2 regions of the Gracilibacillus sp. Marseille-QA3620 genome follow, and region 1 is predicted to be linked to the other one. Evidence: predicted binding sites of a transcription regulator. Region 1 holds the regulator's gene; the other holds the start of a gene.
The links. The regulator Rex, encoded in region 1, represses fermentation and respiration genes when NADH is low (regulators of the CRP and FNR family bind a similar motif). The targets are predictions, from matches to a motif close to TTGTGAAATATTTCACAA.

Region 1 (7,553 bases):
TGAAGCCGATGCCGATTTCTTCGCGTTTTAAACGGTCTACAACAACAGATCCTTCTAGGCCTGCATTGAATGCGATTTGGCGAACTGGTTCTTCTAGTGCACGAAGAACGATGTTTACGCCTGTTTGCGCGTCGCCTTCTAGTTCGATTTCAGCTACTTTGTTGTACACACTTACAAGTGCAGTACCACCACCAGCTACGATACCTTCTTCAACAGCGGCACGAGTGGAGTTAAGTGCGTCTTCGATACGAAGTTTGCGTTCTTTTAGTTCTGTTTCAGTAGCGGCGCCAACTTTGATAACGGCTACACCGCCAGCAAGTTTAGCAAGACGCTCTTGAAGTTTTTCTTTATCGAATTCAGAAGTTGTTTCTTCTAATTGTGAACGGATTTGGTTGATGCGAGCACCGATTTCGCTTGTTTCGCCAGCGCCTTCGACGATTGTTGTTGTTTCTTTCGTTACAACAACTTTTGCAGCGCGTCCAAGAGAATCTAGTGTCGCGGATTTAAGGTCGCGTCCTAGTTCTTCTGTGATTACTTCACCGCCAGTTAATGCAGCGATATCTTCAAGCATTGCTTTACGACGGTCGCCGAATCCTGGAGCTTTAACCGCTACAGCATTGAATGTTCCGCGAAGTTTGTTCACAACAAGTGTTGCTTGCGCTTCACCTTCAACATCTTCTGCGATCAACAATAATGGTTTGCCTTGTTGAACAACTTGCTCAAGGACAGGAAGTACTTCTTGGATGTTGGAAATTTTCTTGTCAGTGATTAAGATGTATGGATTTTCAAGGACTGCTTCCATTTTGTCAGAGTCCGTTACCATGTATGGAGAAGAATATCCGCGGTCGAATTGCATACCTTCAACAACATCTAGCTCAGTTGTGAATCCTTTAGATTCTTCGATTGTGATAACGCCGTCGTTGCCAACGCGTTCCATCGCTTCAGCAATCAATTGACCTACTTCTTCGTCAGCAGAAGAGATTGCCGCAACCTGTGCGATAGAAGCTTTGCCTTCGATTGGTTTAGAGATAGCTTGTAATTCTTCGATTGCAACAGAAACAGCTTTCTCGATTCCTTTACGTACGCCCATTGGGTTAGCGCCAGCAGTTACGTTCTTTAATCCTTCACGAATCATCGCTTGAGCAAGAACAGTCGCAGTTGTCGTACCGTCACCAGCGATTTCGTTTGTTTTGCTTGCTACTTCAGCAACAAGCTTCGCACCCATGTTTTCGAATGCATCTTCAAGCTCAATTTCTTTCGCGATTGTTACACCATCGTTTGTGATAAGCGGAGAACCGAATTTCTTCTCAAGTACAACATTGCGTCCTTTCGGTCCAAGTGTAACTTTTACTGTATCAGCTAATGCGTCAACCCCGCGAAGCATAGCGCGGCGTGCTTCTTCACTAAATTTAATGTCTTTAGCCATTCGTAAATTACCTCCTCAAAATTTTGTAGTATGATATTTTTTAACCGACATTAGCTTTGCTTATCCGATTACAGCTAAAATGTCGCTTTCACGTAAAATTAAGTATTCGTTGCCTTCGTATTTCACTTCAGTACCTGCGTATTTAGAGAAGATAATGTGGTCGCCTTCGGATACTTCCAATCCTACACGCTCCCCATTCTCAAGGACACGGCCTGTGCCTACCGCTACGATTTTGCCTTCAGATGGTTTTTCTTTGGCAGTGTCAGGTAACACGATGCCGCTTGCAGTTTTCTCCTCTTGTGCGACAAGTTCAATCACAACGCGATCTCCTAGTGGCTTTAACAAGTAAAACTACCTCCTTAAAGTTATCTCCATTTTTATTAGCACTCATTAGGTATGAGTGCTAACACAATTTATATATTAAATAAAGACTATCTGATTTGCAAGAGATATGAGCGAAAATTTTAGAAAATTTTATAAGGTCATTTTCTCCGCTTTCACTTGGGCTAGTATACCCCTTTGCAGGGCAGATTATGTTATATATAAAGGGAAAAGTTTTGCAATTGTACCTAAGGGGGAAAAACGGGTAGAATGATGGTGTAGCTTTTTCGTATTGGGCTGACATTAAGCCCGCTTGATTTGGATACTTGTCATTAAAGGAGTTTTGTCTTTGAAGAAAAATTATTGGCTGATTGTCCTTATATACGTTGCCATGCAGCTATCGAGCATTATCGGTCTACCTCTAATGGGATGGATTCTGCCGAACTTCGTGGCCGAGGATCAAGTAGCCATCTATTCAGTCGTCTATTGGATTATTATCAGCTTCTTCATTGCCCTCATCATTACGTTATTCTTCTTGAGGAATGAGCGTAATGAAATGGAACGGTGGGAGCGTATGCCGCTTGGCAGTTCTCTTGCATGGGCTGTCGGAGGAATCTTCCTTGCCTTGATTGCCCAGGCTGTTGCGGGTACGATTGAACAGCAGATTTTCAACATTAAGGGAGAATCTGAGAACACAAAGAATATCCTCGCCTTAATCGAGATGTTTCCAGTTGTAATTCTAATTACTTCTGTCATTGGACCCATTTTGGAGGAAATCGTGTTCCGGAAGATTCTATTCGGGGCACTATTATATAAGCGGTTTGGGTTCTTCCTTAGCGCTTTAATCAGCTCAGTTATCTTTTCACTTGCACACGGCGAGCCTGAGCATACCTTGCTTTATTCAGCGATGGGCTTCACATTCGCCTATCTCTATGTCAAAACAGGCAGAATTATTGTGCCAATCATTGCGCACGTTAGCATGAATACACTTGTTGTCCTCCTTTCCACCTATTCAGGTGATTTAATCAAAGAGATGGAGAAGGCACAAAGTTTTATCGGAGGTTTATTATGAGACGATCACCGTTGTATATGGCAACGATTTATTTCATCCTGGGGGCTGTGTTTATCTTTTTCGCAGTCCAAAATGTAACAAGGAGCGGCTGGGATTTCTTTACTTACTTCCTGGTCATCCTGGCAACGCTTGATATTGGATCCGGTATTCGCTTTATCGGTATCCACCGCAAGATCAAGCAAATGAAAAACGAACAGCAGCCAAAGAGCAAATAAAGCAGAAAATCTCGAAGTTTATTCTTCGAGATTTTCTGCTTTTTCGTCTTCTTTTATTTCTTCGTTTCCACCAGAAGGATAATGCTTTAAGAAATAAACAAGCGATTGAAGCTCTACAGCCAGGTCAATATGATGGACCCGAATGGAATCTGGTACACTTAAACGTGCTGGCGTAAAGTTCAGTATGGCTTTCACATTTGCTGCCACAAGCCTGTCCGTAATAGGTTGAGCCGCTTGGGCTGGTACCGTTAAAATAGCCACCTTGATATTTGAGTTTGCGAGCTTGCTCTCAAGTGCATCCATATCAAAGATTGGCACGTCCCCGATGAAGGTTCCCACCTTCTCAGGCGATACATCAAAGGCAATTTCAATCTTCGTATTATTATTCTTCATGAAATTATAGTTCAAGAAAGCAGTCCCCAGGTTCCCGACACCAATCAGGGCCACTTGAGTGAGCTCATCCTGGTCTAGTGTCTTACGGAAGAAGGACAGCAAGTAATTGACATTATAGCCGTAGCCTTTCTTTCCTAGCGCTCCGAAATAGGAGAAATCTCTCCTGATTGTCGCGGAATCGACTTTGACGGCCTCACTCAGCTCTGCTGAGGACACCCTCAGCTTCCCGGAGGCATGTAAGTTCTGTATAAATCGGTAGTACAGCGGCAGCCGCTTCGCTGTCGCTTGTGGTATTTTTGTATTCTCCTGCAACATTTCTTTCCCTTCTCCCTTACTATTAGAGTCCCCTATGCTTATTCTCGTCCAATTGTTTTTGGAAATCCGGACTGGATACTCCGCCTGTCTTCTTAACTAGATATGTTTCTCCGATAACCATGCCCTTATCAATGGCCTTGCACATGTCATAAACGGTCAGCGCAGTAACCGAGGCCGCTGTTAGGGCTTCCATTTCTACACCTGTGCTTCCCTTCGTCTTCACAGACACCTGGATGCGCAGACGCCTCTGTTCTTGTTCAGCTTCCCAAAAGAAACGGATGTCTATTCCTTTGAGGGAAATCGGATGGCACATAGGAATTATATCAGATGTTTTCTTCGCTGCCATAATGCCAGCCACTTGGGCCACAGCTAAGACGTCACCCTTTTCCATTTCACCGGAACTGATTTTCTCATAAATCTCTTCCTTAACTAAAATGCTTGATTCCGCTATCGCGATGCGGGTTGTCTCAGGCTTATGCGCAATATCAACCATCTTCGCTCTTCCCTGCTCATTGAAATGAGTGAATTCACTCATCGCCATTCCCCCTCTACCTTTATCTTATAATATATTTCAATTTCGTGGTAACGTTTGTGTAAATATTCACATATGTCCTATTCAGTTGCGGTTCCCAGACTCCGTAAGATACACTAAGGCTAGTACTTCTTGAGGTGAGAATCATGATAATTTTACAAGTTAACAATGTATCCAAATATTATGGTGCAGAAGCAATTTTGTCCAGTATTAAGCTTGAAGTGCAATCGAAAGACCGAATTGCTCTCGTTGGCCGCAATGGCGCTGGGAAATCCACCCTCCTGAAGATTATCGCTGGTCAGCTTTCGCATGATGGCGGCAATATCTTCATGCCAAAGGGAACTACAATCGGCTATCTTGCCCAGCATACAGGCTTGAATTCTGACCTATCCATCTGGGATGAGATGTTGACGGTGTTCGCCAATCTGCAAAAGCAGGAGGAAGACTTGCGCGCCTTGGAGAAATCCATGTCTGACCCTGATATCTATCATGACAGCACCCGTTATGAGCGAATATTGAAGGATTATGATCATTTGCAGGAGCAATTCAAGAATGCCGGAGGCTATCAGATGGAAAATGATATCCGCTCCGTCCTGCATGGTCTTAATTTTGCCGATTACGATTATGCTACACCTGTCAGCTCATTGAGCGGCGGACAGAAGACACGGCTTGCCCTTGGGAAACTATTGCTGACGAAGCCTGATTTATTGATTCTCGATGAGCCGACTAACCATCTTGATATCGATACGCTATCCTGGCTTGAGGGATATTTGCAATCCTATCCTGGCGCTATCTTAATTGTCTCCCATGATCGCTACTTCCTCGATAAGGTCGTCAATCAGGTCATGGAGCTTTCACGTACGTCCATCAGTAAATATACAGGCAATTATAGCAAATACCTTGTCCAAAAAGCAGAGGAATATGAGCGCAACCAGAAGCTGTTTGAAAAGCAGCAGGATGAGATTGCCAAGCTAAGGGATTTCGTGCAGCGAAATATCGCACGTGCGTCCACAACCAAGAGGGCACAGAGCCGTCAGAAGCAGCTTGAGCGCATGGAATTGCTTGACCGCCCTCAAGGTGACGAAAAGTCTGCTAACTTCTCCTTCCAAATAGAGAAGCAAAGCGGAAACGAGGTATTACAGGCAAACGATATCGCTATTGGCTATGAAGAGCCTGTAGCTAAATCGATTAATTTCCGCATCACACGCGGTGAAAGCATTGCCCTCATCGGTCCGAATGGAATCGGAAAATCAACCCTTCTTAAGACCATCACGGACAAGCTCCCTGCCATCAGCGGCGAGTTCCAATTCGGCGCTAATGTCACGGTCGGCTACTATGACCAGGAACAGGCGAATCTTTCATCCAATAAGACTGTGCTCAATGAGCTGTGGGATGACTACCCGATGAGCCAGGAAAAGGATATTCGCTCCATCCTCGGCAACTTCCTCTTCAGCGGCGATGATGTAATGAAGACCGTCTCCACCCTGAGCGGCGGTGAGAAGGCAAGGCTTGCCCTCTCAAAACTGATGATGCAAAAGGCCAATCTGCTTATCCTCGATGAGCCGACAAACCATTTGGACCTCGACAGCAAGCTCGTCTTAGAAAATGCTCTTGTCGACTATCCCGGCACCCTTTTATTCGTTTCCCATGACCGCTACTTCATCAACCGAATTGCTGACAAAGTCATTGAGATGGGGCCAGCTGGCACGGTTGAATATCTTGGGGATTACGACTATTACGTCGAGAAAAAGCGGGAGCTTGCTGAACTGGCAGAGCTTGAGAATAAACCTGCGGTGCAAGCCAATCAACAGACTGTGGAAAAGTCCTCCTATCAAGAGGATAAAGAATTAAAAAAGCAAAACCGAAAGCGGCAGCGCCGCATTGAAGAAATTGAAGCAGCAATCGAAACACTCGAGGAAAAAATCGCTGAATATAATGAGCAGCTTTGTGACCCTGAGGTTTATCAGGATCACGAAAAAACATTAGAAATCCAAGGACAGCTCACAACGACGGAAACAACCATGGAAGAATTAATGGAGGAATGGACCATTCTCCAAGACTCCTAAAACGGGCCTGTCCATGGCCCGTTTTTTATCAACATATTTACCCACAGACAGTTCATAACTATATCAGGTATTCAACCTATTTTTCCACATTATCCACAGATATCGAAAGTATTATCCACAGAAAATGTGCATAACTCATAGTTATCCACAATCATTTTAGAACTTTCTGCATTTTTTGACCACTAATACTTAGGGATAAAGAAAGAGCCGCTGATTTAGCAGCGGCTCTTCTTTTGTGTATTATTCTAAATCTAACCCTGGATTTGCATTTAAATCCATACCAGCACGTCTGCCTTGCTCATAGGCAATGCTTCCGGCTGCCCCAATCATGACCGCATTATCTGTACATAAATATAATGGCGGGATGATTAATTCAATCTCCTTCTTGCCTTCAAAGGCTTCTTCGAGTCTTGCTCTCAATCCTTTGTTGGCGGCTACTCCGCCGGCAAGTAAGACTTGCTTCACACCGTATTGCTCTGCTGCCTTCAATGTCTTGGTCACAAGAACATCAATCACACTCTCCTGGAAGCTGCAAGCGAGATCCTCAGGCGCAATGGTTTCTCCCTTTTGGGAGGCATTATGAAGTGTATTGATGACAGCAGACTTCAGGCCGCTGAAGCTGAAATCATAAGAATCCTCTTCAAGCCATGCTCTCGGTAATTTCACCGTCGACTCCCCTTCATGGGCCAGGCGATCAATATGAGGACCACCCGGATATGGAAGCTTCAACGTGCGCGCGACCTTATCATATGCCTCTCCCGCAGCATCATCACGTGTTTCCCCTATCACTTCAAAGGAACCATGCTCCCTCATTAGCACAAGCTCTGTATGTCCCCCTGAAACGACGAGAGAGAGCAGCGGGAATTGGAATTCTGTCAAGATTCGATTCGCATAAATATGACCGGCAATATGATGAACATTCACGAGCGGCTTGCCGTGAGCAAATGCCATCGCCTTAGCTGCATTCACGCCAATTAAGAGGGCACCTACCAGACCTGGTCCCTCTGTCACAGCAATTGCATCAATCTCATCCCACGTGATGCCTGCCTGCTCTAAGGCCTCCTCCACGACGACCGTAATAGCCTCTACATGATGTCTGGAGGCAATCTCCGGGACGACGCCGCCAAAGCGCTTATGACTCTCAATTTGAGAGGCAACCACGTTAGAAAGGATTTCCCGGCCATTCTTAATCACTGCAGCTGCTGTTTCATCA
Region 2 (7,553 bases), 240 kb from region 1:
ATCTGTATATGATGAAGATTTATTTCTTTTATTCGCATTTGCTAACACCCCTTAATCTCCTTCAAGTATCCCAAATCCACCTTTGCTTTCGCAACAAATAGAATGAACGGAATATTCTAACTTTAACTGGTATAATGGAAAGAAATGAGTGAGATTTTGAAGTGGGGGTCGCTATGAGTATAGGGCATTGGAATACAAAAGAAGGTATTTTAGACATATTGCTCCGATTGGTGAGAGTTCCAAGTGTGACAGGTACAAGGGGAGAGCTTCGGATGGAGGAGGAGATTGTCTCTATCCTAATGGAATTGCCATATTATCAGCAGCATCCCGAGTATATTTTCAAAAAGGCAATTAAGCATGATGTGCTTGAGCGGAAGGCTGTTGCCTGTTTGTATAAAGGAAATAATGAAGCTAATCGTACGATCATTCTATTAAGCCATTATGACGTGGTTGGGGTAGAGGACTTTGGGCGGCTTACATCATTGGCCTTTTCACCAATTGATTATACAAGAGCATTGGAGCGGGAGGAGCTGCCAGAGGATGCCAAGGAGGATCTCCAGTCAGGTGAATGGATCTTCGGCAGGGGCATCATGGATATGAAAGCCGGACTAGCTGCGCAGATGGCTTTAATATCAGAAGTTTGTCAGAAAGAGGATCTTGGATACAATCTTTTGCTATTGGCAACCCCGGATGAAGAACGTTATTCAGCAGGAATGTTTGCTGGGGTCGAATTATTGGATGAGATTCGCTCGAAATATGGATTGAATTATGAACTGACGATTTGTTCAGAGCCGAGCTTTGGAGCGTATCCTGGTGATCGGTCAAAGTATTTCTATACCGGCTCGGTTGGAAAAATGCTTCCGCTTATCTATTGTATAGGGACGGAAACGCATGTAGGGGAGCCGTTAGAAGGACTGAATGCTGCATGGATGGCGAGTGTGTATGCTGAGAGAACCGAGCTTGCGACAGTCTTTCTTGAACAGGCACAAGGGGAACGGAATCCTCTGCCAACGACTCTAAAGCTGACAGACTTGAAGGAATCCTATGATGTCCAAACACCGACGAGTTCCTATATCCTGCTAAATATCTTGACACTCCTTCAAACCCCGGAGGAAGTGATGGGCAAGCTGAAGAAAATCGGTCAGGACAGCAGTGAGTACATTGGAGAACGATTGGAGAAAACGTATCAAGCATTGGGCTATGAAGATGGAGTCAGTGCACGCAAGATTGTTAAACCACAGGTGTATACGTATTGGGAGTTATATGAAAAGGGGCTAAAGGAGCATGGAAGTGCATTCCGTCAGGCCATTGAAGAGCATGTGAAGAAGCTTGAACAGGATTTAGGAGCCAATATGGGGAAATTGACAGCGGCCATTGCAGGAGTGATTTCTTCCTATTTTAAGTCGTTGGCACCCTTCTACTTAATTATGCTTTCACCTCCTTATTATCCTCATGTGTACTTAAAGGATGGAGAAAGGGATGAGCGTGCTAGAGCAGTAGTTGCTGGCTGCATCGATAAGGCGAAGAAGGATTATAATGAAGAGATTGGAATCATATCTTATTTCCCTGGCCTATCTGATGTAAGTTATTTCCGTCTCCGCGACAGAGATAAGGTTGCTAAGGTGCTGGAGAAGGAGATGCCTTTATATGGTGAGGGTTATGATATACCGCTTGAATTAATTGCCGGTCTTGATGTGCCGACAGTGAATATTGGTCCATATGGCAAGGATGCTCATAAGCGGACAGAGCGATTGCATATTCCATTTTCTACGGAAGTATTGCCAGCTCTTCTCAAACATGCGGTGTACACGTATTAATCATATTTCCTCCTTGATGTGGCACACTAGGAAGCAAAAGGAGGGATGAGATCATGAGCAGAGGCGTCGGCTTTAATCATAAGAAAAAGGGCCATCCAGGCGAGTTTCCGCATGATGCGGAAACAGGCGGTAATCATGAGATTCATGAAACAGAGGAAGAGTACATTGTAACAAAGGAAGCATTTAAGAACCGAGTCAAAGAAAAAGAAAGCTGAAGAAAATGAAAAGGCTGCCATCTGATTGGTAGCCTTTTATAGTACAGTTCTGTTTTTTCGACATTTTTTTATGTAACAGTTTGGCGAAAAATAGCGATTTTAAAAATGGTAAAAATTAATAAACTTCCAAAACCCTTGATATATAAGGAATGTTAACATTTTCACAAGATGTTCAAAAAAATGTTGTTCACAAAATCACATTTTGGGTGTATCATTTGATTATAGATAACTGTTATACAAAAAATAATCATTAACTCAATCATTTGACGCATAAAAAAATGCAGGATAATGGAGGTTTCAAAATGGAACAAGTATTAACGAAAGTACAAGATGCATGGAGAGGATTTGCTGGCGGAGACTGGCAGAAAGAAGTTAACACACGTGACTTCATCATGAAAAACATCACTCCATACACTGGAAATGACGAATTCTTAGCAGGTCCAACAGAAGCAACTAACCAACTATGGGCACAAGTAATGGATCTTACAAAACAAGAACGCGAAGCAGGCGGCGTGCTTGATCTCGATTCTAAAGTAGTATCTACTATTACTTCCCACGGTCCAGGATACTTAAATAAAGAGCTTGAAACGATTGTTGGTTTCCAAACTGACAAACCATTCAAACGCTCACTTCAACCATTCGGCGGAATCCGCATGGCAGTAAATGCTGCTGAATCTTACGGTTTCACAGTTGATGAAGAAGTACAAAAAATCTTTACTGACTACCGCAAAACACATAACCAAGGCGTATTCGATGCTTACACAGACGAAATGAAGCTTGCTCGTAAAGCTGGTATCATCACTGGTCTTCCAGATGCTTACGGACGTGGACGCATCATCGGTGACTACCGTCGTGTAGCTCTATATGGTGTAGACTTCTTGATCTCTGAGCGTAAAACAGAATTGAAAAACTTTGGTGCGAGAACAATGTCTGAGGACGTTATTCGCCAACGTGAAGAATTGAGCGAACAAATTCGCGCATTAAACGAATTAAAACAATTAGCTGAAATCTACGGCTTCGATATCTCTAAACCAGCTACAAATGCGAAAGAAGCTGTTCAATGGTTATACTTCGGTTACCTTGCAGCAATCAAGGAGCAAAATGGTGCGGCAATGTCTCTAGGACGTACATCTTCATTCCTAGATATCTACATTGAGCGTGACCTTCGTGAAGGCACATTAACAGAAGTTGAAGCACAAGAAATCGTTGACCACTTCATCATGAAGCTGCGTCTTGTGAAATTTGCTCGTACTCCTGATTACAACCAATTGTTCAGCGGTGACCCAACATGGGTAACAGAATCAATCGGTGGTATGGCATTAGACGGCAGAACACTTGTTACAAAGAACTCCTTCCGTTTCTTGCACACATTATCTAACCTTGGACCAGCTCCAGAGCCAAACTTGACTGTATTATGGTCTACTAAGCTTCCTGAAGGATTCAAGAAGTTCTGTGCTAAAATGTCTATCGAAACTAGTGCAATTCAGTACGAAAACGATGACATCATGATCAAAGAATATGGTGATGACTACGGTATCGCATGCTGCGTATCTGCTATGCGTATCGGTAAACAAATGCAATTCTTCGGCGCTCGTGCGAACCTAGCGAAAGCATTGCTTTACGCTATCAACGGCGGTGTCGATGAAAAACTTAAAATTCAAGTAGCTCCTAACTTCGCACCAATCACATCTGATGTGCTTGATTTCGATGAAGTAATGGAGAAATTCGATAGCATGATGGAATGGCTTGCAGAGCTTTACATCAACACATTGAATGTTATTCACTACATGCATGATAAATACAGCTACGAGCGCATTGAAATGGCTCTTCACGATGTTGAGATCCTTCGCACAATGGCGGCTGGTATCGCTGGATTGTCTGTAGCGGCTGACTCCTTAAGTGCCATCAAATATGGTAAAGTAGAAGTAATCCGTGACGAAAACGGCCTTGCAGTTGATTTCAAAACAACTGGCGATTTCCCTAAATACGGAAACAACGATGATCGCGTAGACAGCATGGCAGTAGATCTTGTTAAACGCTTCATGATCAAATTGAAAAAACATAAAACTTACCGTAACTCTGTTCACACACAATCTGTTCTTACAATTACTTCCAACGTAGTGTATGGTAAGAAAACAGGTAACACACCAGATGGACGTCGCGCTGGCGAGCCATTCGCTCCTGGTGCAAACCCAATGCACGGACGTGATACAAAAGGTGCTCTTGCTTCCCTATCATCTGTAGCGAAGCTTCCATATGAGTACTCTTTAGATGGTATCTCTAACACATTCTCTATGGTGCCAAAAGCGCTTGGTCGTGATGAAGAACAACGTGTAGCGAACCTCGCAGCAATCCTTGACGGTTATGCAGCAAACACTGGTCACCACCTAAACATCAACGTGTTCAACCGTGATACATTGCTTGATGCGATGGAACACCCAGAAGAGTATCCACAATTGACAATCCGTGTATCCGGATATGCGGTTAACTTCATCAAGTTGACTCGTGAGCAGCAAATCGATGTTATCAACCGTACGTTCCACGAAACAATGTAATAGAATAGAAGATTACTTCTAGAACAAAACAGAGTCTCCCTGTTAAAAGGCAGGGGGACTCTCTTATAAAAACGAACTTACATTTTTTTGCAAAGAAAGGATGGGATCTCATGATATACGGGAATATTCACTCTGTTGAAACTTGCGGAACAGTAGATGGCCCAGGGATCCGATATATAGTATTTACTCAAGGCTGCTTGTTACGCTGCCAATACTGCCATAATGCTGATACATGGAAAATCGGTACTGGTAATAAAATGACACCGGATGAAATCGTGGCAGAGGCCGTTCAATATAAAGCATTTATGGATGCATCTGGCGGCGGTATTACAGTCAGCGGCGGAGAGCCGCTTTTGCAAATACCGTTTCTGATTGAATTGTTCAAGCAATGCAAGGAAAAAGGCATTCATACAACAATTGATACATCAGGCGGATGCTATGCAAACACACCTGAGTTCCATGCGCAGCTTGAAGAGTTGTTGAAATATACGGACTTGATTCTTCTCGATTTGAAGCATATTGACAGCAAACGCCATATTAAACTCACAGGCAAGCCGAATGAAAACATTCTGGAATTTGCCCGTTATCTCTCTGATAAGAAAATGCCAGTTTGGATCAGACACGTGTTAGTGCCGACCATCAATGATCAGGATGAATATTTGGAGCGTTTAGGTGACTTCATCGGTACACTAGAAAATGTTGAGAAGGTAGAAATTCTGCCTTATCACCAGCTTGGTGTCTACAAATGGGAAACCCTCGGTTATAAATATCCGCTATCTGAGATTAGCTCCCCAAGTGATGAATCTGTCGAACATGCATATCAGATGTTAACAAGAAACTTAAAGAAGCCTGTTACTCAAGGCTGATATCGAGTAAGATAGGGTAGAGGAGATGATTCCTCTACCTTTTTCTGTCAAAAAGGAGGAAAGTTTGATGCTAGTCAAATGGAATGCTGAGGAGAGAAAGCAAATCATCAGTGATATTCAATATTTTTTTCACCAGGAACGTGACGAGGAGATTGGTGAACTAGCTGCAGGAAGCATCCTTGACTTCTTTGCTGAACAAATTGGCGCACACTATTACAACGCCGGAGTCAAGGATGCAGTAAAGCAGGCAGAGGCACATGCAAGCCGATTAGAAGAGGATTTATATGCCCTGCTTAGGCAAGGGAATAAACGATAAAGAGAAAGCCCGTATCAGGACATTAATGTCTTAAGATGCGGGCTGTTTATTTTATATTTAGATTCGTTTGGCACCGATGTAGCGTTTCTTCCAATAAGAGTTGCTAAGATTGTCGACTTTGACTCCTTTTGAAGCAGCGTGAATCATCTTATTATTGCCCATATAGATAGCTACATGGGATACACCCTTGCCGGATGTATTGAAGAAGATGAGGTCGCCCTTTTTCAGTTTGGATTTAGAGATTTTCTTGCCTTTTTTGTATAGGGCTGAAGATGTTCGTGGAACAGTCTTGCCGGTAGCTTTCTTGATTGTGTATTTCACAAATCCTGAACAATCAAATCCTCTAGGAGTTGTGCCGCCCCATTTATATGGAGTACCGATATATTTCTTTCCAGTATTAATGATTTTGTTTACGTTCTTTGTTGAAAAGGCAGCGGATGCTTCAGACTGACCCGGTCCAAATGGCACAAGAATAGACGACAATAGAATCGTAGCAGCAATGATAAATTTTTTCACTAGTGACCCCCGGTTTATATATTTGGCAGCTTTGGTAAATCGTACCGCCTTTTCTCTACTTTTCTACTATAACTAAAATACTAGTTTCATGGGTTACAGCCTCATTAGAGTTGTTTGACAAGAATATTACAATAAAACACTACTATCGACATAAATGTTAAAAATAACAAATGAAAATTAGGATGAATTACTCAATTAAAATCCTTTTTACACGTTTTTAGAAGAAAAGATAAATTTACTTATGTGTCAAAAGGTAGAGGGTCGGTAATAGAGAAAAGAAGTTTAGTTATTTCCCAAAAAGATTATTCACTTTTAAATAAATGTCTTTTTACCCATTATGAATACTGATCTATATGGAGAGGGGAAATGTTGTTAAGGAATGAGAGGCAGAGCCGATATTAAGTAAGATAAAAGATTAGTAGAGAACGGGTGAAGAGAATGGATAAGGCATCATTTATTGGTATCATACTGGCAATCATTTCAGTTGGCGCAGGAATGGTTATGAAGGGAGTGGAAATGTCAGTTCTTGTAAATCCGGCTGCTATTTTAATTATATTGATAGGGACAGCCGCCGCTGTGTTTATCGCATTTCCAACAAATGAATTGTTGAAGGTACCGAAGCTAATTAAGATTATTTTTTCGCAGGAAAAGACAATCTCGTATGACGAATTAATATATACATTTTCAGAATGGGCTCAAATTGCCCGTAAGGAAGGCCTTCTTGCATTAGAGAAAATTTCTGAAACGGTGGAGGATACATTCCTGCGTAATGGTCTGAATTTGGCGGTGGAAGGGCAAAGTGCTGAATACATAAGAAATATCCTGTCTGACGAGATTGAGGCAATGGAGGAGCGGCACGCTGTCGGCTCGCAAATATTTACGCAAGCAGGTACTTATGCACCGACATTAGGTGTATTGGGAGCTGTTGTTGGGCTGATTGCTGCATTGGGGAATATGAGTGATACTGAGGTGCTCGGGCATGCCATTAGTGCCGCTTTCGTCGCGACATTGTTAGGGATCTTTACCGGATACTTATTATGGCACCCGTTCGCCAATAAGCTGAAACGGAAGTCCCGAGAGGAAGCTAGGCGTAAAGAAATGATGATTGAAGGGATTCTCTCTATTCTAGATGGGGAGGCACCACGCACAATTGAACAGAAGCTGTCCTCATATTTACCGGCAGCGGAACGGAAAAAATGGTTGGAAGGCGGGATGAGAGACCATGTCCAGGCGACGAAACAAGAAATCTCGGCATGAGGAGCATATGT

Region 2: a site for Rex is predicted at 2,182-2,199, ahead of pflB (formate C-acetyltransferase). Genes of this name have one in related genera too.

The regions. Positions count from the first base shown of each region.
Region 1 is NZ_CM143102.1:251,831-259,383, reverse strand. Features, by position in the region: gene groL (chaperonin GroEL) at 1-1,426, opposite strand, end outside; gene groES (co-chaperone GroES) at 1,487-1,771, opposite strand; gene ACY8DX_RS01450 (CPBP family intramembrane glutamic endopeptidase) at 2,097-2,819, shown strand; gene ACY8DX_RS01445 (YdiK family protein) at 2,816-3,034, shown strand; gene ACY8DX_RS01440 (redox-sensing transcriptional repressor Rex) at 3,053-3,742, opposite strand; gene moaC (cyclic pyranopterin monophosphate synthase MoaC) at 3,765-4,277, opposite strand; gene ACY8DX_RS01430 (ABC-F family ATP-binding cassette domain-containing protein) at 4,421-6,340, shown strand; gene tsaD (tRNA (adenosine(37)-N6)-threonylcarbamoyltransferase complex transferase subunit TsaD) at 6,581-7,553, opposite strand, start outside.
Region 2 is NZ_CM143102.1:494,106-501,658, forward strand. Features, by position in the region: gene menC (o-succinylbenzoate synthase) at 1-38, opposite strand, end outside; gene ACY8DX_RS02500 (M20/M25/M40 family metallo-hydrolase) at 174-1,817, shown strand; gene ACY8DX_RS02505 (hypothetical protein) at 1,871-2,032, shown strand; gene pflB (formate C-acetyltransferase) at 2,335-4,587, shown strand; gene pflA (pyruvate formate-lyase-activating protein) at 4,698-5,453, shown strand; gene ACY8DX_RS02520 (DUF2164 domain-containing protein) at 5,521-5,769, shown strand; gene ACY8DX_RS02525 (C40 family peptidase) at 5,827-6,285, opposite strand; gene motA (flagellar motor stator protein MotA) at 6,724-7,542, shown strand; gene motB (flagellar motor protein MotB) at 7,508-7,553, shown strand, end outside.